DNA from 3 places in the Clostridium mucosae genome. Region 2 is predicted to be linked to each of the others. Evidence: riboswitches for the same ligand, from Rfam matches in the RefSeq annotation. Region 2 holds a riboswitch; each other region holds the start of a gene.
The links. A riboswitch is a leader RNA that binds a small molecule or an ion and turns the genes downstream of it on or off. The one in region 2 is predicted to bind S-adenosylmethionine.

Region 1 (8,407 bases), on a different contig from region 2:
TTTTTTGTTCTTTTATATTTTTCACTTTAATTAAATCTCTATATATTGGTTTATTTAGTCTTCTACTTATCTTTTGCGCCATAAACTCACATTGATTAAATCCTCTATCTTTTAAAGCTTTTTTACTGCTAGGAATAAAAAATATTGCATCTGCTTTGATATTATTTTCACTTATTAACTCACATAAATAATCTGCTAATATATTTCCAGCTAGAAAATTTTTATTGTATTTAAACTCAAGTATTAATTTTTTCATTACTCCACTGTAATATCCGTATGATAATATTTTAGATTCTTCCCTTACTCTCATTATTTTACTTTTACATATTGGGCATAATCCTATAACTTCATTATCACAGGAAATACATTTAGTTGTAGGCGGGTATATTATATCCAGAAACTCATCTATGATTTCTCTTAATAGTTCAATAATCCTTTTTCCCATATTTCTTTATTATATCCCCTTGTTATTTCTTTAGCCAGATCCATATCTTCTGATATTTCCTTTCCAACTAAAATCACTTCTCCTATTTTATTACCCTTTATATTTTTTCCTACTTCAGCACAAAAATATATTATTTTTTTATAACTATAGAATATTTCATCTGAGAATAATGCAACTATATCTATATTTTCTGAGTCTATTTTATATTCTCTAATATTATTCGTAATTACAAAAACACTTTTATTTTTTAATTTATATAAAGGATCTATTTTCCTTAAATTTTCTCCCCTAAAAAATTTAATTATCTTTACATCCTTTATCTTTAGTTCTTGTGTATAATAATCGAATAATTTATTAATTTTTTCTTCATTAGGAACATATATTATAACCTTACGATTATCATTTTTAAACCACATTAAATAATCATATAGTGTATAAGGCATATCTTCATCTAATTTTACTCTAGTTACGATTATTCTAGGCTCTACAAATGGTTTATCTCTAGTTAAATCGGAAACAGATATTAATCTTCCCATATTAACTACTTTTTCTATAGAAAATATTATCATTCTTTTACTACATAAATATAAGTATTCAACAGATTGTCTAAACTCCTCTTTTGAAATAACTGAATATATACTTATATCATCAATTATACATAATTCATAACAATTATTTATTTTATTAATATTTTTAAAATTTACAAAAACTAAATCATCATTTCCTTCATTTTCTTCTATATATGAATATTTAAATTTATAATTACTATTTTTTAAATTTTCTATTATTTCTTTATTAAAATTTGTTCCTGACCACACATATAATACTTTCTTATTTTGTTCTAGTAGCAATTTTATTAAGGGTAAAAATATAGATGTACTATTATATGGATTAGTTATTATAGTTAGTATTTTTGATTGTTTTGTATACCATTTATTTATCTTAGATGTACAATTATTAAACTCTTTTAGGTTTATTAATTTTTTATCTAACATTTAACCTCTCCTTATTTATTCACTAAACATATCTTGATTTGTAATATCTATTATTCTATCTCTAAGTGAAGAATATCTCTCCATACTTCTTGTATTAGATACCATATACTTTAAAGCTTTTGGAATACCTACAACTACTACAAGCTCTTTTGCTCTAGTTATAGCTGTATATAATAAATTTTTATTCATTAATAATGGTGAACCCATAAACGCAGGAGTAATTACTACTTTAAACTCACTTCCTTGGCTTTTATGTATAGTAATTGCATATGCTAACTCTAATTCATCTAAATATATGTAATCATAAATTACTTTTCTCTCATCATCAAAAATTATAGTAATTGTTTTTTCCTCTTCATTTATGCTTTGAATAAAGCCCATATCTCCATTAAAAACGCCTACACCTTCATTCTCCCCACTTCCATTGACTCTAATCCATTTTAAAGAATAATTATTTTTAGTCTGCATTACTTTATCACCTTCTCTAAAAACAACTTCTTTCAATTCTTTCTCTTTTTTGCTAGGTGACTTAGGATTTAAAACTTCTTGAAGTTTATTATTTAAGTTTTGCACTCCTAATATACCTTTTCTTGTAGGTGTTAATATTTGAATATCTCTATATTTATCCCATGATTTTTTGAAGTTAGGTAATCTTCTATTTATTAAATCTATTATGGTATTTAGTATTAAATCTACATCTTCTTTATTTTCAAAGAAGAAATCTCCATCCCTTCTATTTATATATGGCATTTCACCATTATTAATTTTATGTGCATTTGTTACAATAAGACTTTCTTCCCCTTGTCTAAAAATATCTTTAAGCCTTACAACTTTTATAAAGTTACTTTCTATTAAATCCTTTAGCACATTTCCTGCACCAACTGATGGCAATTGATCTACGTCACCAACTATTATCAATCTTGTTCCAAGCTTTATTGCCTTAAGTAAACTATGCATAAGCATTATATCTATCATAGATGCCTCATCTATTATAATTACATCAGCCTCTAAAGGTTCCGATTCTCCCTTTCCATAATAAGAATTTTCATCTTCACTTACTCCCATTTCTAATAATCTATGAATTGTTTTTGCTTCTCTACCAGTAGATTCAGTCATTCTCTTAGCTGCTCTTCCTGTTGGTGCTCCTAATAAAACCTTCATGCCATTATTTTCATATATTTCTATGATAGATTTTATAATTGTAGTTTTTCCAGTTCCAGGCCCTCCAGTTATTATCTCTATACCATTTTCAAAAGCACCTACGATAGCCTCTCTTTGGGAATTTGCAAATTTTATTTTATTTTTTCTTTCAAATGCTTCTATCTCGAATTCAACATCTGAATTTATCGTTCTAAAATTTTCTATGCTTAATGTTATTATCTTATTTGTAACACCTAATTCACAATAATAATATGGTAAAGAAAAAACTGCTTCTATGTCATTAATTTTCTCTATTTTTATTTTTGTTTCTAATGCTAAGTTATATAAGTTTTCTTCTACCATTTGCCCTGGTACACCTAATATTTTAGATACCTCATCAATTAAATTACTTTTAGGCATGTATGTATTACCTGATGCTGAAAATTGATTTAATATATATCTTATTCCACTTTGTATTCTAAATGGTGAAATAGACTCTATCCCTAAGCTTTTGGCTATTCTATCTGCCGTTATGAATCCTATTCCTGAAATCTCATCACAAAGAATATAAGGATTTTCTGATACAATAGCCTTGGCATCTACACCGAACTTTTTATATATTTTTATACATTGATTGGTAGTCATACCATGGCCTTGGAAATAAATTATTATATCTTTTAAATCCTTTTGTTCTATATAAGATTCATAAATTATCCTAAATTTTTTTTCACCAATACCTTCAATTTCTTGAAGTCTCTCAATGTGATTTTCTAATATATCTAAAGTTTCTTCTTTAAATTTATCCACAATTTTTTTAGCAGTTATAGGACCTATTCCATGAATTATACCTGTACTTAAATATTTTTTTATTCCTTCTACGGAATTTGGTAATACTTCTTCATATTCCTCTATATTAAACTGACGTCCAAATTGTTTATGAAGTACCCATTGCCCTTTTAACTTAACATGTTGCCCTTCTTTTAAAAAAGGAACTATTCCAACTGCATTTATACAATCTTTATCTATCCTTACTTTTGATACAACATACCCTGTATCATCACTCTTGAATACAATAGATTCTACTATTCCGTTTAGACATTCCATGTTATCTCTCCAAATCTTCCAATAATATTTTAATCTCACTATTTTTATTATATAATTATATCATATATAAGTTGTAATAAAGATTATACATTTATATTAATTATACTATATTTAGTGTGCTATAATTAAATAAATAAGTGTACTAACTTATATAAATAATAAGCTTTATATTATTTCAATTTTATACTATTTTTGAATACGTTTTATAGCTATTTATACCATTCTAGCTTTTAATGCTATAGCTTTTAATTGAAATTTATATAAAAAAATGTGGAGGTGCTCATATGTTAATTAAAAATTGTAATATAGTATATCTTGATAAGATAGAAAAAGGATCCGTTTTAATCGAAAATGGAAAAATAAAGGAAATAAATCCTAGTAATATTAATGATTCTGAAGTAATAGACGCAGAAGGTCTATATCTATCTCCAGGATTTATAGATGTTCATATCCACGGTGCAGGTGGACATGACACAATGGATGGTACATTTGAAGCAATAAATGAAATTTCTAAAACTATAGTTAAGCATGGGACTACTGCTTTCACTCCAACTACAATGACAGTATCAGTAGATGATGTAAGAAAATCTATGGGTGTTATAAAAGAAGCTAAAGAAAATGGTACTGATGGCGCTATTGTTTTAGGAGCTCACCTTGAAGGTCCTTTCATTAGTCCAAAAGCTATTGGTGCACAAAATCCTAATTTTTTAATTCCTCCAACTCTTGAGAACTTTAATGCTCTTGTCGGAGATGCTGAAGATGCTGTCGTATCAATAACAATTGCCCCTGAAGTTCCTGGTGCTAAAGAATTAATAAAGGAATTGTCAAAAAAAGGAATAGTTTGCTCTATTGGACATACAAAAGCTACCTATGACGAAGCTATGGAAGGCATTAAATGTGGCTGCTGTCACTCAACTCATTTATTTAACGCAATGACACCATTTGCTCATAGGGAACCTGGAGTTGTAGGCGCTATATTTGATAGCGAGATAACTACAGAAACAATTTCTGATGGTATTCATATATCATATCCATCACTTAGAATAGCTTATAATCAAAAGACAACTGATAAAGTATTATTAGTTACTGATGCTATGATGGCTTGTGCAATGCCTAATGGAATGTATACATTAGGTGGTCAAGATGTTGTTGTTAAAGACGGTGCTGCAAGGCTTTTAAGTGGAAGCTTAGCGGGTTCAATCTTGACTTTAGATAAGGCAATTAAAAATGTATATAAAAATGTTGGTCTTCCATTAAATGAAGCTGTAAAAATGGCTACTTTCAATGCTGCTAGACATTGTAAAGTTGAAGATAGAAAAGGTCTTGTAAAAGAAGGCTACGATGCTGATTTAGTTTTATTTGACGAAGATATAAACATAAAAAATGTAATAGTTTCTGGTAAAATACTAGTATAAATAAAAAATGCTCCAATCCTAAATTGGAGCATTTTTTATTTTAAATATATTTTTTTATTTCTTCTACCTTATTTAAAGCTTCCCAAGGTAAGTTTAAATCATTTCTTCCAAAGTGACCATATGCAGCTGTTTGCTTGTAAATTGGTCTTCTTAATTCTAAACCTCTTATTATAGCGCCTGGTCTCAAATCAAATACTTTTTCAACTATTGAAACTATTTCTTCCTCTGATTTCTTTCCTGTTCCAAATGTATCTATTTCTATTGATACAGGCTTAGCTACTCCAATAGCATAAGCTAATTGAATTTCTAATTTATCTGCAATTCCTGCTGCAACTAAGTTCTTAGCAACCCATCTAGCTGCATAAGCTGCTGATCTATCAACCTTAGTTGGATCTTTTCCTGAAAAAGCACCCCCACCGTGTCTTCCATATCCACCATAGGTATCAACTATTATCTTTCTTCCAGTTAATCCACTATCTCCTTGTGGCCCACCAACAACAAATCTTCCAGTTGGATTAATGTAATACTTAGTACTATCATCTAATAGTTCAGCTGGTACTACAGCTTTAATTACATGTTCCATTAAATCTTTTCTTATTTGCTCTTGAGATACCTCTTCACTATGTTGTGTTGATATTACTATTGCATCTATTCTTACAACCTTATTATCATCATATTCAACAGTAACTTGAGTCTTTCCATCTGGTCTTAAGTATGGTAAAGTTCCGTTCTTTCTTACCTCTGATAATCTTCTTGATAATCTATGAGCCATAGCTATTGGTAATGGCATATATTCTTCTGTTTCATTCGTTGCAAAACCAAACATCATACCTTGATCTCCAGCTCCAACTGATTCAACATCATCCTTTTCTCCTGATCTTGATTCTAAAGCTTCATCTACTCCCATAGCTATATCGCCTGATTGCTCATCTATTGATGTTAAAACTGAACATGTTTCACAGTCAAAACCATATTTAGCTCTATCATATCCAATTTCTTTTACTGTTTCTCTAACTAACTTTGGAATATCAACATAGCACTTAGTTGATATTTCACCCATAACTAGTACCATTCCTGTCGTAACTGCTGTTTCACAAGCAACTCTTGCCATAGGATCCTTAGCTAAAATACTATCTAATACTGCATCTGAAATTTGATCACAAATTTTATCTGGATGCCCTTCTGTAACTGATTCTGATGTAAATAATCTTTTCATTTCCATTTCTCCTTTCATTTTATTTGATATTAATTCTAAACTATATTAATTCTAAACTAAATTAATTTATAAAATAAAAAAATCTCTTCGATAAGAAGAGATGTTAAAAATCTTAATCTTTCTTATCTTGCAAAATTACTTTGCAGGAATTGGCACCACACTCAACTTTAATGAAGTAGGTTGCCGGGTTTCATCGGGCCCATTTCCCTCCGCCTCTCTGGATAAGAACTAATATCAAATTTTACCTTTTAGAGTATATCACTTTTAATATTCATAGTCAACTAAAAAATATAAATTCATTGCATATTTAAACTTTTTAATTATAAAGTTCTAGCTTATTTACAAATAAAAAAAAGACAAGAATTCTTGTCTTTTTTGGTGGGGGAGGACGGATTCGAACCATCGAAACGAAACGTAACAGATTTACAGTCTGCCCCCTTTGGCCACTCGGGAACTCCCCCATATTATTGGAGCTGGCAATAGGAATCGAACCTACAACCTGCTGATTACAAGTCAGCTGCTCTACCGTTGAGCCATGCCAGCATATTTATTTTTTAAAATGGTGGAAACAACAGGGATCGAACCTGTGACCCTCTGCTTGTAAGGCAGATGCTCTCCCAGCTGAGCTATGCTTCCATATTAATATTATAAAATGGTGGGGGAGGACGGATTCGAACCATCGAAACGAAACGTAACAGATTTACAGTCTGCCCCCTTTGGCCACTCGGGAACTCCCCCATTTTATGGAGCTGGCAATAGGAATCGAACCTACAACCTGCTGATTACAAGTCAGCTGCTCTACCGTTGAGCCATGCCAGCATATTATTATTTCATTCTAAACAAATTTTATATGGTGGGGGAGGACGGATTCGAACCATCGAAACGAAACGTAACAGATTTACAGTCTGCCCCCTTTGGCCACTCGGGAACTCCCCCATTAAAATTTATTTAATTTCAGTTAAGTAAACATTATCGCCTCAACTGACAATGACTAGTATATATTTATTGCATACTAATTTCAAGTGCGTTATTCACTCATTTAACAAGATTATATTCATCATTTTCTATATTTCTTTAATTTTCTCCTATTTAATACTAATATCATTTTTTATTGTCTTATATTGTCCTAAAATTTAATTCATTCAAAGTAATATAATTACCTATTTAATATTACTGATTATTCAATTTTTACTCTAAAACTGAAATATATATTCTGACTAATATTTAAAATATTAAACTTCGTCTTCAATAATATTTAAATCAATATATCTACTTATAATCTCCATAAATTCTTCATAATCCAATAGCGACATTCTCTTTTTTACTAATAAAATCCCTTCTTTTACATTATCATTATCATATTTATTAGAAAAATGATCATTTAATTTAACTATATCTATAATAGATAAACTTTTTAACATTCTATCTACTTCTAACTTTTCACTTTTTTCAAGTTCTGCAAATAAATTATTTTCAATATCACTTTCCTTTATTGTTAACCCTTCTATTTTGCTATCACTTTCTATTATATTTTCATTAGAATTAATATTATTATTAGATTCCTCTTTAATATTAAATCTTTTTAAATTATTATCTACTTTTTTTTGCTTCTCCTCTTTTGATATATCTTGCTCATTTAGAGTTTCATCACTATGTAGTTTTTTTTCGGTAGTTACTTCCTTAGAATTATTACTTATAACATCTTCACTTTTTAATGGATTCCATACTAATAGATAATAGATAGGGATACTTGCTCCAAGAATTATAGTAATTATATAAGAAAATATTTTTTTCATATTTATTCATCTCCTTTTATTTAATTAATTTCCTTTTTATGTTTTTTTATACATTTTATTATATTTATTAGTTTCAAAACATATATTGTATAAGCGGAGGTGAATTTTTAGTGAAGCATAAAGTATTATATAATTCTTATAATTCTCATATTGAAATAGCAAAATTTATCAAAGACTATATTACGAATAATACTGTAATTGTATGTATAGGTACTGATAAGTGCATTGGTGACTGCTTAGGTCCAATGGTTGGTACATTTTTAAAAGAAAAAAATTTCCCTCTTCCAGTGTACGGA
Region 2 (8,407 bases):
ACTATAATAATTCAGATTATAATTATGAAGATTATTTTAAAATAATGAGTATGAATAATGAAAATTGTTCATATACCGATTATGAACAATTAGATAATAATGAATATAGGAATAATCTAGAAGAAGGATTAAATAATATGAATCTTGATTTAAAAAGTTCATATACAATGAATCAAAATAATGAGAGAAACATAAATATGTTTCAAGGACATCAAAAAAATCAATACAGTCAAGAATTAATGAAATCACAAGAAAATGTGAAAGAAATTTTAATAAAAACTGCTGTTTTAATAATATCTTCTAATATCCTTATTTTAGTTTTGTAGTACTACTATATTTTATAGTAGTACTACAATTTAATATCTTTTATCTCTATTACACAGTTTCATATTTCACTTTCTTTCCATCTACTTACAAATTCATCAAGAATTATACGAAGTGTTTTTCCTATAGTGGTATAATCCTCATCTTTCAAATTTGCCAAAGAAATTCTTATAGACCATTCTGGTCCTTGAAATCCAGAACCACTTAATAATACAATAGATGATTCTTCAGCTAATCTATATAACACTTCAACAGGCTTATAATTGCTCTCAAGATAATTTGCAAACTTTGAACCATAATTATAATTTGCCCATTCTAATAAATCAAATTCTGTATAATAAGCTGCGTCATATATATCTTTTCTTAAATTTAGTCCGAGACTATCAACATAGTAGTTTTTGACGTCTATGACATATTTCTATAGTTTGATTTTTATATATGTTTTTATCATCTAATAATGCAAATGCACAGAAAAATGCCATTTGCACTTGTTGAGGTGTAGAAAGTCCAGCTGTATGGTTTAAGGCAACCTGTCTGCTATCTGCAACTATTCTATCTATGAATGGTATAGTTTCTGGATTTAAATTCATATCACCGTATCTTCTATTTAAAATTTTCTTTTTATCTTCTGACAATTCTTTAAGAAGTTTATCATATATATTTTTTTCATGAATAGCTATAGTTCCTAATCTCCAACCTGTAACTCCGAAATATTTAGAAAATGAATAAACCCCTATAGTGTTATAAGGTAAATCAGCCATTAATGATCTAAATTCAGGAACAAATGTACCATAAACATCATCAGATATTATCATTATATCTTTATTATACTCATTTACAATAGAAACTAGGTTTTTTCTACATTCACTGCTTAATGAAACAGATGGTGGATTACTTGGATTTACTATAAATAAAGCCTTTATAGAATTATCTTTAAGTTTTTCTAGTTCATGTAAAGGATATTGCCAAGTATGTGTTCCATCTGTGGTAGTTTCAGTAGCCTTTATAGGAACTATTTCTAAATCATATCTAGGCAAAACTGGTATTTCTAGATATGGAGTAAATATAGGTACCATTATTGCTATTTTATCTTTGGGATTAAGAAGCATATTTGATCCTAAAGTATCAAATATGTAACACATTGCTGCAGTAGCTCCTTCTACCGCAAAAATATTAAATTTACCACTTGGAGGCTTGTTGTAACACATTTCTTGTACTAAATAATCATGAACTATTTGTTCAATATGAAATAGCATTCTATCTGGAACAGGATAGTTATCTCCGATAATTGCATCTGCTAATTCATATAAGTAATCATCGGCATTAAATTTTTTTTCATTTATTCCATATTCAATTATTTTTCTTAGTAATTCTATTCCTGGCAAAGTATTATTTTCATCTACAAATTTTATGAATCTATGGTAAATACCATTTTTTTTAGGCATTCCAGCTAGATTAACATTATAAAAATCTTTTTTAGTTTCATTAACAGCAAAAAGACCAAATGTAAAAAAGGCTTCTCTAGGAGTAGATGCTGTCCAATTTGGATTTCCCCGACCAGCATCTAAAAGAATACGTGCTGTTTTTTCATTTTCTCCATTAGCTAGTTCTATTAGCCTATTTTTAAATTCAAATGGACTTATTTTACCATAAATCTTTTCAATTTCTTCACGTTGTAAATTTTTGTCCATAGTTTTCTCCTTAATTAAAAAATTTATCTTATTTTTTGTTATGAATCTAAATATTATTCTTATAAATAATTAATACTAAAAATACATTAATATTTATATAATTAATCAAGTAAAATTCAATATAAGAACACGAATCATTTAACATTTTATATAAATTACAAAATACTATTTATATAAATAAATTATAATTTAATTAAATGTTAAATCTTTATTTCAATATCATATAATCTAAACTTAGATTTTTTTATTTAATGAAATATATTTACAATAAATGAAAGAGATTATATAATTATATAAAAATAATATCTTATTAAGAGCGGTGGAGGGACTGGCCCTTTGAAACCCAGCAACCTACTTTCTAGTGTGGTGCTAAATCCTACAGATTTTCTGAAAAATAAGAGTAATAGAATTTATATATAATTTTTATATAATCCTTTCTTATTTAGAAGGGATTTTTTATTTCTAAAAATATTGATGTTAGTTTTAAATATTATTAATCGATATTATAAGGGGGCTATATAATGAAGAGAAATTTTGAAATAGTTAAAGACTTAGAAAAGAGAATTTTAGTAATAGATGGGGCAATGGGAACTAATATTCAATCATTTATGTTGAAGGAATCTGATTATAGGGGGAATTTATTAAAAGACTTCAACCTAGATCAAAAAGGAAATAATGATTTGTTAAGTATAACAAAGCCAGAAGTAATTGATGAAATACATAGAGGATTTTTAGAAGCAGGTGCAGATATAATTGAAACTAATACATTAAATTCAAATAGAATATCTCAAGCTGATTTTGGGCTTGGAGATTTAGTTTACGATTTAAATTATAAAAGTGCAGAGATTGCTAAAAAGGCTTGTGATGATTTTTCAAAAAATGATGGCAAAAAAAGGTACGTAGCAGGATCTATAGGGCCAACAAATAGAATGGCATCATTATCTCCAGACGTTGAAGATCCTGGGTATAGGAATATATCTTTTGACCAGTTAAAAGAGGCATATGAAGAACAAATTGGTGCATTAATTGATGGTGGCATTGATTTAGTTTTAATAGAAACGATCTTTGATTCTTTAAATGCTAGAGCTGCTATTATGGCGGCTAATGATGTTTTCAGATTAAAAAATAAAGTTATTCCAATAATGATATCTGGAACTATATCCGATAAATCAGGAAGGATTTTATCAGGACAAAATCTTTCTGCTTTTGCTGCTTCTATGAAAAATGAAAATATCATTTCAATAGGACTAAATTGCTCTTTTGGAGCGAAAGATTTAAATCCTTTTATAAAAGAATTATCAGAAACTCAGGAGTTATTTATATCAGTTTATCCAAATGCAGGGTTGCCTAATGAATTAGGACTTTATGATGAGTCACCTAAAATAACGTCAAAGTGTATTGAAGAAATGCTAAAAGAAGGATATCTAAATATAGTAGGTGGATGCTGTGGAACTACTTATGAACATATAAAAGCAATTGCAAATATAGCTAAAAACTATAAACCAAGACTTGTAAAAGGAATTGAAATAGAAAGTGTATATAGTGGATTAGAAATAACCAAGGTGAATAAAGAAAGTAATTTTATTAATATTGGAGAAAGAACAAATGTTTCAGGATCTTTAAGGTTTGCACGACTTATTAGGGAAAAGAAATATGAAGAAGCTCTTGAAATTGCTAAAGAACAAGTTGAAAATGGTGCTCAAATAATAGATGTAAATTTTGATGATGGACTTTTAGATAGTGAAAAAGAAATGGAGTATTTTTTAAAACTCTTAGCTTCAGAACCAGATATTTCAGCTAAACCTATAATGATTGATTCATCAAGATGGGAAGTTATAGAAAAAGGTCTTAAAGTAATTCAAGGAAAACATATAGTAAATTCTATTTCTTTAAAAAATGGAGAAGAAGACTTTTTAAAGAAAGCAAAGATTATTAAAGATTTTGGAGCAGCAGTTGTCGTAATGGCTTTTGATGAAAAAGGCCAAGCAGATAGCTATGAAAAAAAGATAAGTATATGTAAAAGAGCTTATGATCTTTTAGTGAATAAAGTTAAATTTCCACCAGAGGATATAATATTCGATCCAAATATTTTAGCAATAGCTACAGGAATTGAAGAACATAATAATTATGCTTTAGATTTTATAAATGCAACTAAGTGGATAAAAGAAAATTTACCATATTCTAAGGTTTCAGGTGGAGTTAGTAATTTATCATTTTCTTTTAGAGGTAATAATAAAATAAGAGAAGCTATGCATTCAGTTTTCTTATATCATGCCATAAAAAATGGCATGGATATGGGGATTGTAAATCCAAGTATGATTCAAATATACGATAATATCCCTAAAGATTTACTTAAGTTAGTAGAAGACGTTGTTTTAAATAAATCTAAAAATGCAAATGAAATACTTTTAGAATCTGCATCTTTATATAAAAACGATTCGAAAGAAGATGAAGAAAGTAGAGATGACTGGAGAAATTTAGCTTGTAAGGGAAAATTAGATTATTCTATAGTAAAAGGAATCACTAATTATATAGAAGAAGATTTAAAAGAAGCATTAAAATTATATGACAATCCTTTGCAGATAATAGAAGAGCCATTAATGGGTGGAATGAAAAAGGTAGGTTCATTATTTGAAAGTGGAAAAATGTTTTTACCACAAGTAGTGAAATCTGCAAGAGTCATGAAAAAAGCTGTTTCTTTTTTAACACCATATATAAATAGTAAAAACGATGGTAAGTTTACTATGAATGGAAAGATATTAATAGCTACTGTAAAAGGTGACGTTCATGATATAGGAAAGAATATAGTTGGGGTTGTTTTATCTTGTAATAATTTTGAAGTTATAGATTTAGGGGTTATGGTTCCGTGTGAAGAAATAATTGATAAAGCAATTAAGGAAAATGTTGATATAATTGGTTTAAGTGGATTGATAACTCCATCTTTAAATGAAATGATAAATGTAGCAAAGGAAATGGAAAAAAGAAGCCTAAATATTCCACTTATTATTGGAGGTGCAACTACTTCTAAAATTCATACAGCGTTAAAAATAGATCCGAATTATAGTGGACCAGTAATTTATGGATATGATGCATCTAAAACTGTTGAGATTTGTAAGAAGTTAATATCAAGTGATAAGGATAAATTTATAAAGGAAACTAAGGAAGAGTATAGAGTGCAAAGAGAAAATTATAAAAATCTGAAACTTGAATTTCTTTCTCTAGAAGAAGCAAGGAAAAATAAACTTAAAATAGATTGGAAAAATACTCATATTAAAAAACCTAATTTTTTAGGCGTAAAAGAAATTTATAATTATACTATAAAAGATGTTAGGCCTTTTATAGATTGGAGTTTCTTTTTTGCAGCCTGGGGAATGAAAATGAAATTCCCTAAAATTTTGGAAGATGATAATTATGGAAAAGAAGCAAAGAAAATTTATTTAGATGCAAATAAGTTATTAAATGATTTAGAAAATAGCGAAATAGTAAAGCTTAAAGGTGTATTTGGATTGTTTAAAGCAAGCTCTTACCAAGATGATATAATGCTTTTTGATAAAGATAACAATTTAATAGAAACTTTTAATATGTTTAGACAACAAAAGAAAAATGAAAATAATATTAATCTTTCTTTAAGTGATTATATAGCTCCAAAAGAATTAGAAATTGATGATTATATTGGTGCATTCTTAGTTACAAGTGGAACTGAGGCAAGACAATATGCAAAGAAGTTGAAAGAAAATGGAGATGATTATAGTTCTATGCTTTTAAGTTTTGTTTGTGATAGATTAGCAGAAGCTTTTGCAGAAAAATTACACTTGGATGTTAGAAAATATTATTGGGGTTATTCAAGTGAAGAAAGGTTAAATCACGAAGAATTACTTTCTGGAAAGTATAGAGGAATAAGACCAGCTGTAGGTTATCCATCAATGAAGGATCACAAAGAAATAAGAAAGATATTTAAGTTATTGAATGGAGAAGAATCAACTGGTGCAAAAGTTACGGAAAGTAATATGATTGATCCTCCATCATCAGTTTGTGGATTATATTTTGCAAATATTGTAGCTAAGTATTTCGATGTTTATAAAATAGATAACAATCAATTAGAAGATTATGCAAAAAGAAATAATTCAGACTTAGAAGAATTGAAAAATAGACTTCCAAATATATTAATATAATTATTTACAAAAAAGAGAGCTTATAAAGTTTAACTATTCTTTATAAGTTCTCTTTTTTTATTTTAATATTAAGGGTTTAACTTTATTGAAATCTCCATCTAAAATTGAATAGTTACTATTAACGTCATCAACTAAATCAGGAGATAAGTTAGAATGAATATATAAGGTGTTTAATTTTACTTCTTTTGCACCTTGTATATCACAAATATAGTCATTTCCAATCATTATACTTTCAATTGGATTTAAATTATATTTTTCAATTAATGAATTATAAAAAAGTTTATCTGGTTTACAAACACAATAATCTGAAGAAAATAATATTTCATCAAAATATTTATCAATATCGAGCAATTTCATTTCATAAAGAGTAAAAACTCTTTGAGCATTAGATAATAGATATATATTTTTATTTTTAGATTTTAGATCTTCTAAAAATTCAATAACACCATTATAAAGAGATAATTTATTTATTGATAGGACCCTAAATATTTGTGCTGTATCTCTAATTGTATCATCACTTGGAAAAATAGCTTTCTTATTAAATAGTTCCTTAAATATTTCTTCTATATTAAAATCAGGAAAATTAGTATTTGTATTTAATTTTAAATTAGAACGTATTAAACGAGAATATTGATAATATAATTCTTTACTAGAATAATTTGCTCCTTTATATGAATAAAATAGAGCTAACTTTTCCCAAAGTAGCTGTGAATCTTCATTTGTATTTATATCAACTAATGTTCCATACAAATCAAATATATAGTTTTTAAACATGTGCAATCCTCCATAATCAAGTTATATATACTCTAATTCCTTTTATAAGGAATAAATCCTCTAATTAATATATAATTATAGAAGATTTGTATTTTTAAACAAAAATACTTTTATTTAATTTATATTTAATACTAATATTTTTTACCATAATGTGGACTGTAGTATTTATTAGTGATAAACTTAATAAAAAAGGAGGCTATAATATGAAATTAGAAATAAGTAAATATTTGAAAGAAATAAAACCTATTTTAAATAATCTTTTAGAAGAGTTACTAAAAGATTTTAAATATGTATCCATTTTGGCTACAGATTCTTTTGGTAAAAGATTTATTGTGTCTAAAAATACAGTAAGTATAAATGATGGGGCATTTATAGAAAGAGGATTTGTTGTAAAAGTTTATAATGGTGTAAATTATTCAGAGTATGCTTTTAATTATATTAATAAAGAAAATTTTAATGGCATAATTGAAGAAATAAAAAACAATTCAAAAAATTCTACTAATAATAATATTAATAGTTATCAGATTATAGATGAAGATGAAATAAAATTCTCTAAAGGAACAGAAATAAAAATTCATCCTAAAGATATTGGTGATAAAAATATATTGGAATCATTATCAAAAATAAAAAATGAAGGATTATCATTAAATAATAATGTAGTAGATTTTCGAGCTTTTTACGAATATATGAACGTTAATAAAATATTTTTATCTTCTAAGAAGGACTTAGAGCAAAGTTTAATGTGGGGAAATGGTATGTGCCTTTGTATAGCTGCTGATGAAAATGGAAATAAAATTGGAACAAGAATTTTTTCAGGTGCTAAGGGTGGAGAATTATTAAATGAAATGAATGGCGTTGCAAATGAACTTGTAGATGAAACAGTCAAACTTCTATCTGCTAAAAAGATTACGCCAGGTGAATATGATGTTATATGTACTCCAGATATCACTGGATTAATAGTTCATGAAGCTTTTGGACATGGTGTAGAAATGGACATGTTTTTAAAAGATAGGGCAAAGTCCAAAGACTTTATGGGAGAGTATGTTGCATCAGATATAGTTACTATGCATGATGGAGCAGCATCTATAGAAGAAACAGGATCTTATTTCTTTGATGATGAAGGGAATATGGCAAGTGACACTATAATAATTAAAAATGGGATATTAAAAACTGGAATAAATGATAGCTTGACGGCTTTAGCGTTAAATGAAAAAACTACTGGTAATGGAAGAAGGCAAAGTTTTGATAGAAAAGCTTATACTAGAATGACTAATACTTATATCGAATATGGTAATAGTACTGTAGAAGAAATGATAAAATCAGTAAAATATGGATTTTTAATAGATTCTGCAGAAAGCGGAATGGAAGATCCTAAAAATTGGGGGATTCAATGTATTGCAAATATAGGAAGGGAAATAAAAGATGGTAAATTAACTGGAAAGATAT
Region 3 (8,407 bases), on a different contig from region 2:
CTATAGAAAAAGCTATTGCACTAATATCCGAAAAATTATCTTCTGCTGCTTCTGGTATTAATTCCTCTACCACAACAAAAATCATAGCTCCTGCAGCAAATGAAAGAAGATATGGCATCATTGGAGTAATAACACTTGAAAATATTATTGTAAGTACTGCTGCTATTGGTTCTACTATTCCAGATAAAACCCCATAAATAAAAGATTTATTTTTACTTAATCCTTCACTTTTAAGCGGCATTGATATTATTGCCCCTTCTGGAAAGTTTTGAATTGCTATTCCTATAGAAAGAGCAAGTGCTGATGCAAGAGTTATCCCTCCCCCTTGATTCATAACTGTTGCAAAAACAATTCCTATTGCCATCCCCTCTGGAATATTATGAATTACTACTGACAGTACAAGTTTTGTAGTTTTACTTAATTTATATTTCTTTGTTCCTTCTTCATTTCTACTATCTACGTGCATATGTGGAATTATTTTATCCAAAGAATATAAAAATAAAATTCCTGCAAGTACTCCTACTGCTGCCGGAATAAACGATAATTTCCCCATGCCTTGAGACATATCTATAGAAGGTATAATTAATGACCATACAGCTGCTGCCATCATAACTCCTGATGCAAAACCAAGAAGTATTTTATTAACCATTTTATTCATTTCTTTTTTCATTGTATAAACACACGCCGCACCTAGAGACGTTCCTAAAAATGGTATTAATATACCAATTAAAATATTCATTTCCACTCCTCCTGTATAAATATTATTTTATCTATTAATTAACTAACTCATAATATCTTTCCTTAATGCTTTCTATCAAACTCTTTCTCCCATATCATTAAGCAATTATTTAATCTTCCAACCCATAATCTGTGGCTTGACTTTTTTATGTCTAATTTCAATTTGCTTTACTTCATCTATATAAGCTTGTTTATTTTACTTTCTAATATAATTATCATTATTTATAATTTATAGCTTGGTCATTATTTACCGCTTGGTCATTATTTTTGTTATTAGTTTCATTTTCTATCTTATCTTAAGAAACTAAATTCCATTTATTATTAAAATGCCCTTCTTTTTTCACCTATCACATTTCTACAAGCAACTATAAATAATATTTATATACCTAAAATACAAGTCATACTTTTAATGAACTCGCTATATAATTGATTACCTACTAATATTTATTATACCCAAGTATATTTTAACATATTTCCACTTAATATATTTTATTTAATTTGCATATTATTCTAAAAACTAAAACTAATAATTAAAAGCTACTATTTTCTAAAATCAATTTAAAATAGTAGCTTTTAACAAAAATATTATTACTTATTAAATCTTTAATTATTTATTATTAACCGTTAATTGAATCTAGTGCCTGTTCAAAATCTGCAATTATATCTCTTATATCCTCAACTCCAATTGAAACTCTCATTAAATCTGGTGTTACTCCACTTGCTATTTGTTCTTCCTTCGATAATTGACTATGTGTAGTGGTTGCTGGATGTAAAATACAGCTTCTAACATCTCCTAAAGTGACTACTAATGCTACTAAATTTAATGATTTTGTAAATTTCTTTGCTGCCTCTATATCTCCCTTTATTCCAAAAGTTAATAATCCACTTCCTCCACCATTTAAATACTTTTTTGCTCTATCGTATTGTGAGCTAGTTTCAAGATATGGATAGTTAACCCAATTTATTTTAGGATGTTTTTCTAACCATTTTGCTAACTCTAAAGCATTTTGTGAGTGTCTTTCCATTCTTAAATGAAGAGTTTCTAACCCTAAATTAGTTAAATAAGCATTAAATGGACTTTGACATGCCCCAATATCTCGTCCTAATGTAACTCTTAGCTTTGTTATATATGCTGCATTGCCAAATGATTCTACATATTTTAATCCATGATAACTTGGATCTGGTAATGTAAATTCTTCAAAATTTCCATTTGCCCAATCAAAGTTTCCTCCATCAACTACTATTCCTCCAATGCTTTGTGCATGTCCATCTGCATATTTTGTAGTTGAATGTACTACAATATTTGCTCCATGGTCAAATGGATTGCATAAGTATGGGGTTCCTACAGTATTATCCACTATAAATGGAATCTTTAATTCCTTTGCGACCTCTGAAAACTTCTCAAAATCTAATATATTTAGTCCTGGATTACCAATTGTCTCCCCATATATTGCTTTAGTATTTTCATTTGCACATGAAATAATTTCTTCTTTACTTGCTTCTGGGTCAACAAATGTTACCTCTATCCCCATTTTTTTAAGATTAACTGTAAATAAATTAACTGTTCCACCATATAAAGATGATGCTGATATTATATGATCCCCAACCTTACATATATTTAATATTGAATATAATACTGCAGCTTGCCCTGAGGATGCAGCTACTGCTCCAACTCCTCCTTGAAGTTTAGCAAACTTCTCTTCCAATGCACAAACTGTAGGATTAGATATTCTACTATATAAATGCCCCTCTGCTTCTAAGTTAAATAGATTTTCTAAGTTATCTGGATCATCATACTTATAAGTTGCACTTTGAAATATTGGTAATACCCTAGGTTCCCCAGCCTTTGGTATATATCCTCCTTGAATGCATATTGTTCCCTTTTTCCACTTTCCTACCATATTGAAATCCCCCTTTTAATATTATTGCTTATTGCTTTTTATAAAATAAAAAAAGTTACTTCAAAATAAGAAGCAACCTAAATATACTAAACTATTCACTAATACGATTAATGAAACACCTCATTTGCCAAGCATCAGCTTGCAGGATTTAGCACCACACTAATTTATAAATAATTTTATACTCAGTAGGTTGCTAGGCTTCACAGGGCCAGTCCCTCCACCATTCTTAATAAAGTCTTTTTTATTTAATTATAATATATTATACACTACATTTTCCAAATTTCAACCATTATTTGTATTTTTTATAATTCTAGTATTCGTGATTATATAGTCTACTTTAATATCATGTGCTTCACATTCTATTTTATCAACTACTTGTAAATCATATGCTAATGCTATCTTATTTTCTTTAGATTTTATCTCATTTAAATATCTATCGTAATATCCTCCACCATATCCTATTCTGTTACACTCATTATCAAAAACAACCCCAGGTACTACTATTAAATCTATATTTTCTTTTTCAATATAATCAGAATCATCTATTGGTTCTAAAATTCCCATTGAGTTTTTCTTTAACTCATCAAAAGAATTTAATTTTATTGCCTTCATAGATTTCTCATCTTTATATACTTTAGGAATAAAAACGTTCTTTCTATCTTCAAAAGCCTTTTCTATTATATTTATTGTATTTATTTCATTGCTAAAACTTATGTAAATAAATATATTACTAGCTTTTTTATATAGTTCTGTATTTATTAACTCATTAAATATCTTAGTATCCATTATCTCTTTTTTACTGTTATCTAGTGAATCTCTTATTTCTAAAATTTTATTTCTTAAAACTCTCTTTTCTTCTTTATTCATAATTCTCTCCTAAATATATTTTTAGCTACTTTGTTATATTTTGCGAATTAAACTTAATTACATTTATTAACTTTACGATTTTTATACTAAGTTCAGCTAGCTTCACTAAATATTCAATGCCTGCACAGCTATTTATCTTATGGAACATATCTAGTTTATCGTATCCCTTATATTAGCAATTTATATTTATTATGTCTCTTAATATAGATGCAGCTGCATTTGTTGTTCCTGATGCACCACCAATTACACTAATGTCCCCTAAAGTATCAGTCTTATAAAGCACACCTTTATTTTTACCATCTACAAAATATAAAGGATGACTTTTATCTATTATCTCAGGTTTTACGTATGCTTTTATTTTATTATTTTCTTTATATACTCGCCCTATTAACTTAATTTTATTATCTTTATTCTTTTCATTTATTATTAAGTGTTTACCTAACAAACTTATTCCTTCTATTTCAATATCATCAATGGTTAAGCAAGAATTCATAATAACATTGGCTAATATTAAAATTTTTGATGCAGTATCATATCCCTCTACATCTAACTTATAATTTGCTTCTGCTATTCCTAAACATATTGCTTTGTTCAATGCTCCACTATAATCAACTTCATTTTCATACATTTCAGTTAAAATATAATTACTTGTCCCGTTTAAAATCCCTTCAATAGATAATACTTCTGCTCCAGCTATATCAAATGTTCCAACATTTATAGATGGAAGTGCTCCACCAGTTGTACAGCCTATACCAAGCTTTACATTATTTTTATCGGCTAACCTTTTTAAGTTATTATATTGTAAAAGTATTGGCCCCTTATTCCCTGTTACTACATTAATAGAGTTTTTTAAGGCTAAACTTATATGAGTTAAACCAGGTTCACCTGTTTCTATATTAGTACTAGTCAATTCTACAAGTATATCTATATCTTTATTTTTTATTATTGTATTAATATTTATATCTTCCTTAAATTCAAAGTCTTCAATATTTAAATTGTAATTATTGTTTATAATTTCTTTTAAATTTATTCCTAAATTATTATAAATTCCACCATTACTTTTTATTATATATTTAACCTTTATATCAGTTCCTAGATTGTATAAATATTTCTTTTTATCATTTAATAGTTTTATTAAAGCCTTACTAACTCCACCAAAACCTATTATAGCTATTTCCATATTCTCTTCCCCCTTTATACTATTATAATATATTATTCGTTTTAGATAAAAAAATAGATATATACAAGTTTGCCTACTCCAAAGATTTACCTAGACATAATTAAACTTATACATATCTAACAAAAGATTTATTTTTAAACTAATTTATTAATATGTAAATATATTAATTTGATATTTCTGTGCTAAATATCCATTGTTTTTCCTTTATATCTCTTCCTTTAACAGTAACATTATTACCATTTACCTCAACATAAACGCCTTTAATATAATCAGTTTCTCTTTTGTAGCCTTTTTCTTCATTTGAATCTGGTATAATGGTGTAATGGACTGCACCTGTATTTACTATAGTAAAAGGTTTATTTAAAACTAAACTATTTTCATTTAAATTGCTATGAGTATGAGAGGCAAACATTATCACTTCCGGATATTGAGATAATATCTGTTTAATTTCTTCACTTTTATTAGTTCCAATCCATGAATTTTCTCCATAATCTAAGTGTTGGTGAAGAAATACAAATATCGGTTTTCCTTTTTTATAATTCTCAGCTAACTTTTCCTTAAACCATTCTAATTGTTCATCAGATATAGAGGCCGTTACTGAATTTATAGTTTCAGAATTGCCATCTTCAGACCCTAATGATATAAAATGATATACATTCACCCATTTATCATGATATACTTTTTCTTCTCCTGAGAATTTCAAATATTTATTTATAAAGCTTTGAACCTGCTCATTAGAATTTGTTTCAATATTATAATCAAAAAATTCATGGTTCCCTATATTTTTTATAATTATTTCTGGTAACAAATCCTTATTTTTATTTAAAGTGTTTTGCATTGAATTATATTGTTCATCTAAGCCCTGATCAACAGCATCACCATTTAATACCAATGCATCCATCTTAGGATTTATAGTGTATAAGTCATTAATAGCTTCTTGAAGGTGATTAATATTTTCATGAACATCTCCTAAAACAGCAAAAGAGAGGTCCGCATTAGATGACGATGTTACTGTTGCAGCATCAAACTTAAATTTAGACTCATTAATATATATGGCATATATTGCTCCTAAAAGAATTACTGTGATTGTAATAATAATTAATTTAAATCTTTTCATTTTAATCACCTCTTACTTTAAAGTTAAGTCTAAAATACTAATTAAATCTATTTTTTTCTAAAAACTTTATAATATTCATATGTACAATTTAAAATTTCAAACTCTAAATAAACATAACATTTGCATATTTAATTTAACATTTATTTCCTAAAATGTCTAATACCTAAATTAAATATATTTTTTAAAAGATTACGTATTTATTTAAATTTACTATGTTAATTTTTTTCTATAAATAAAAAAATCGTTAATTCTATTTATAAGAATTAACGATTTTATATTTTAATTAAAAACTATATACACTAAATATTAATCTATATCTAAGATGTTTTTAATTTCATTCTTGTATGCATCTGCTTTAGCCCCAAATATAGCTTGAATTCCGTTACCAACTTCAACTACACCAGCTGCACCTAAAGCTTTTAATTCATCTTTATTTACGTTAGCTTTATCTTTAACTTCAACTCTTAATCTAGTTATACAAGCATCAACGCTAACTATATTTTCTTCTCCACCTAAAGCTGCTAAAACTGCTGGAGCTTTTTCAACTATTTCATTGTTCTTTCCAGCTTTCTTGTTGCCAGACTTTTCATTTATATCAGCTTGAGGAATACCTGCTTTTTCTTGATAATCAGCTTTTGAATAAAGCTTAACTTCTTCTTCGCTTTCATCTCTACCTGGAGTCTTTAAGTTAAACTTCTTAATTAAGAATAAGAATAAGAAGTAGTAAACTACTGCATAAACTATACCAACTAAGATTAATCTTAACCAATGAGTAGGAACTCCTGCTCCTGCTGGTAATAATCCGAATAATGTAAAGTCTATTAATCCACCTGAGAATGTCATACCAATAAATACATTAAGTATATCCATTAACATGAATGATAAACCAGCTAATACACAGTGAACTCCATATAATACTGGTGCAACGAATAAGAATGTAAATTCGATTGGTTCAGTAATACCAGTAAGTAATGCTGTAACTGCAGCTGATGCTAATAATGAACCAACAGCTTTTTTCTTGCTTGGAGCTGCTGTCTTATACATAGCTAAAGCTGCTGCTGGAAGACCAAACATCATGAATGGGAATTTACCAGCCATAAATCTTGTAGTACCTGCAACTACTGTTGACATATCTGCTGTTGAAGCTCCAACTAAGCTACTCATGCTTGATAATTGAGCAAAGTAAGCTGTATTAGCTCCTGCAACTGTTTGCCATGCACCATCTACTAATATTTGTCCTTCAACGAATGAACCATACCAGAATGGTGTATAGAATACGTGGTGTAATCCAAATGGAATTAATGCTCTTTCAATAACTCCATAGAAGAATGTTCCGATAGCACCTGCATTTCTAACTAATTCTGAAAGCACTCCTATACCATTTTGAACTACTGGCCAAATAAATGCTAATAAAGCACCAACTATTGCCATAGCTAAAGAAGTTACTATTGGTACAAATCTTGATCCTGAGAAGAATCCAATAACTTGTGGTAATTGTATTGTATGATATTTATTGTGTAATATTGCTGTAACTATACCTGTGATGATACCACCAAACACTGACATATTTAATGTAAATATACCTAAGTTAGTAGTAACATAAGTACCATATTCACCAACTGCATCTGGAGTAACTACTCCTAATTGAGTTAATCCTAATGCTAACATTGAAGATATAACTTGGTTCATAACTATGAAACCAAATATTGAAGCTAATCCTGCAGTTCCCTTATCTTTTTTAGCAAGTCCAACCGCAACACCTACTGCAAATAGTAAAGGTAGGTTTCCAAATATAATATCCCCTACGTTTTTCATTATTGTTAATATTGCTGTAACTACAGGAATATTAACAAATGCTATTAATGGTTGATATACTGCTGGTGGATTAGATAATCCTGATATACCTAATAAAGCACCACCAACGCCTAGTAAAATCCCTGCAATTGGTAAAGCTGCTATTGGAAGCATGATAGCTTTACCGATTCTTTGTAATTGTTGTAGCATCTTATAATTCCTCCTTAATTTATATAATAAAATAAATTACTACAGTAGTATGTGTTACTTCCAACTTATTATTGCCATATATTTATTTAGTTATGAATAATTTTAAAAATAGTATAAAAAAAAATAAAAAAAGGACCAAAACCTTATAGATATAGCTATATCTATAATATTCCTAGTCCTTGCCTGCATAACCAGTAACACACTACGTATTTAATTATGTAATTATAATATCATATTTAAATTTAAATGTAAATGTTTTTTTAATTTTTTATCATTTTATTTTTTTCTATTAATTTGTTAATTATACTATTTAGTAACTTATATTGATTCAAATCTTTAGTTTGTCTATTCATAAAACCAACTCCTTGTTACTTTATTATTATAAATAATTTATAAATAAAACACTAACCTTATTATAAATTAAATTTTTTTCTTTTAGACAATTACACCTTGTAATCATTTACCAACTGTGAAATTCTTATATTTTCTTGTTCTTTCTATGATTTATAATTTTTAATTATATCAGCATGCTTACTTAATACTATATGCTCCATCCCCCACAATAATTCCAATTCTTATGTTATCTTATTAGTTATGATG

Region 1: it holds a riboswitch for S-adenosylmethionine, as region 2 does, so the genes downstream of both, metK (methionine adenosyltransferase) here and metH (methionine synthase) in region 2, are expected to answer to the same signal.
Region 3: it holds a riboswitch for S-adenosylmethionine, as region 2 does, so the genes downstream of both, NSA50_RS05340 (O-acetylhomoserine aminocarboxypropyltransferase/cysteine synthase family protein) here and metH (methionine synthase) in region 2, are expected to answer to the same signal.

The regions. Positions count from the first base shown of each region.
Region 1 covers NZ_JANKAF010000010.1:69,122-77,528, reverse strand. The annotation lists gene NSA50_RS12090 (ComF family protein) at 1-445, opposite strand, end outside; gene NSA50_RS12085 (hypothetical protein) at 418-1,440, opposite strand; gene recD2 (SF1B family DNA helicase RecD2) at 1,456-3,684, opposite strand; gene nagA (N-acetylglucosamine-6-phosphate deacetylase) at 3,969-5,099, shown strand; gene metK (methionine adenosyltransferase) at 5,140-6,315, opposite strand; SAM riboswitch class I at 6,435-6,543, opposite strand; tRNA gene NSA50_RS12065 (tRNA-Tyr) at 6,692-6,776, opposite strand; tRNA gene NSA50_RS12060 (tRNA-Thr) at 6,784-6,858, opposite strand; tRNA gene NSA50_RS12055 (tRNA-Val) at 6,876-6,951, opposite strand; tRNA gene NSA50_RS12050 (tRNA-Tyr) at 6,969-7,053, opposite strand; tRNA gene NSA50_RS12045 (tRNA-Thr) at 7,060-7,134, opposite strand; tRNA gene NSA50_RS12040 (tRNA-Tyr) at 7,167-7,251, opposite strand; gene NSA50_RS12035 (hypothetical protein) at 7,548-8,111, opposite strand; gene yyaC (spore protease YyaC) at 8,222-8,407, shown strand, end outside.
Region 2 covers NZ_JANKAF010000020.1:10,507-18,913, forward strand. The annotation lists gene NSA50_RS16540 (hypothetical protein) at 1-326, shown strand, start outside; partial or broken gene aspD (aspartate 4-decarboxylase) at 386-2,015, opposite strand; SAM riboswitch class I at 2,320-2,416, shown strand; gene metH (methionine synthase) at 2,537-6,187, shown strand; gene NSA50_RS16555 (HAD family hydrolase) at 6,245-6,961, opposite strand; gene NSA50_RS16560 (TldD/PmbA family protein) at 7,165-8,407, shown strand, end outside.
Region 3 covers NZ_JANKAF010000003.1:72,510-80,916, reverse strand. The annotation lists gene NSA50_RS05345 (ZIP family metal transporter) at 1-739, opposite strand, end outside; gene NSA50_RS05340 (O-acetylhomoserine aminocarboxypropyltransferase/cysteine synthase family protein) at 1,356-2,639, opposite strand; SAM riboswitch class I at 2,757-2,875, opposite strand; gene NSA50_RS05335 (5-formyltetrahydrofolate cyclo-ligase) at 2,922-3,506, opposite strand; gene NSA50_RS05330 (homoserine dehydrogenase) at 3,679-4,686, opposite strand; gene NSA50_RS05325 (metallophosphoesterase family protein) at 4,850-5,803, opposite strand; gene NSA50_RS05320 (PTS transporter subunit EIIC) at 6,110-7,807, opposite strand.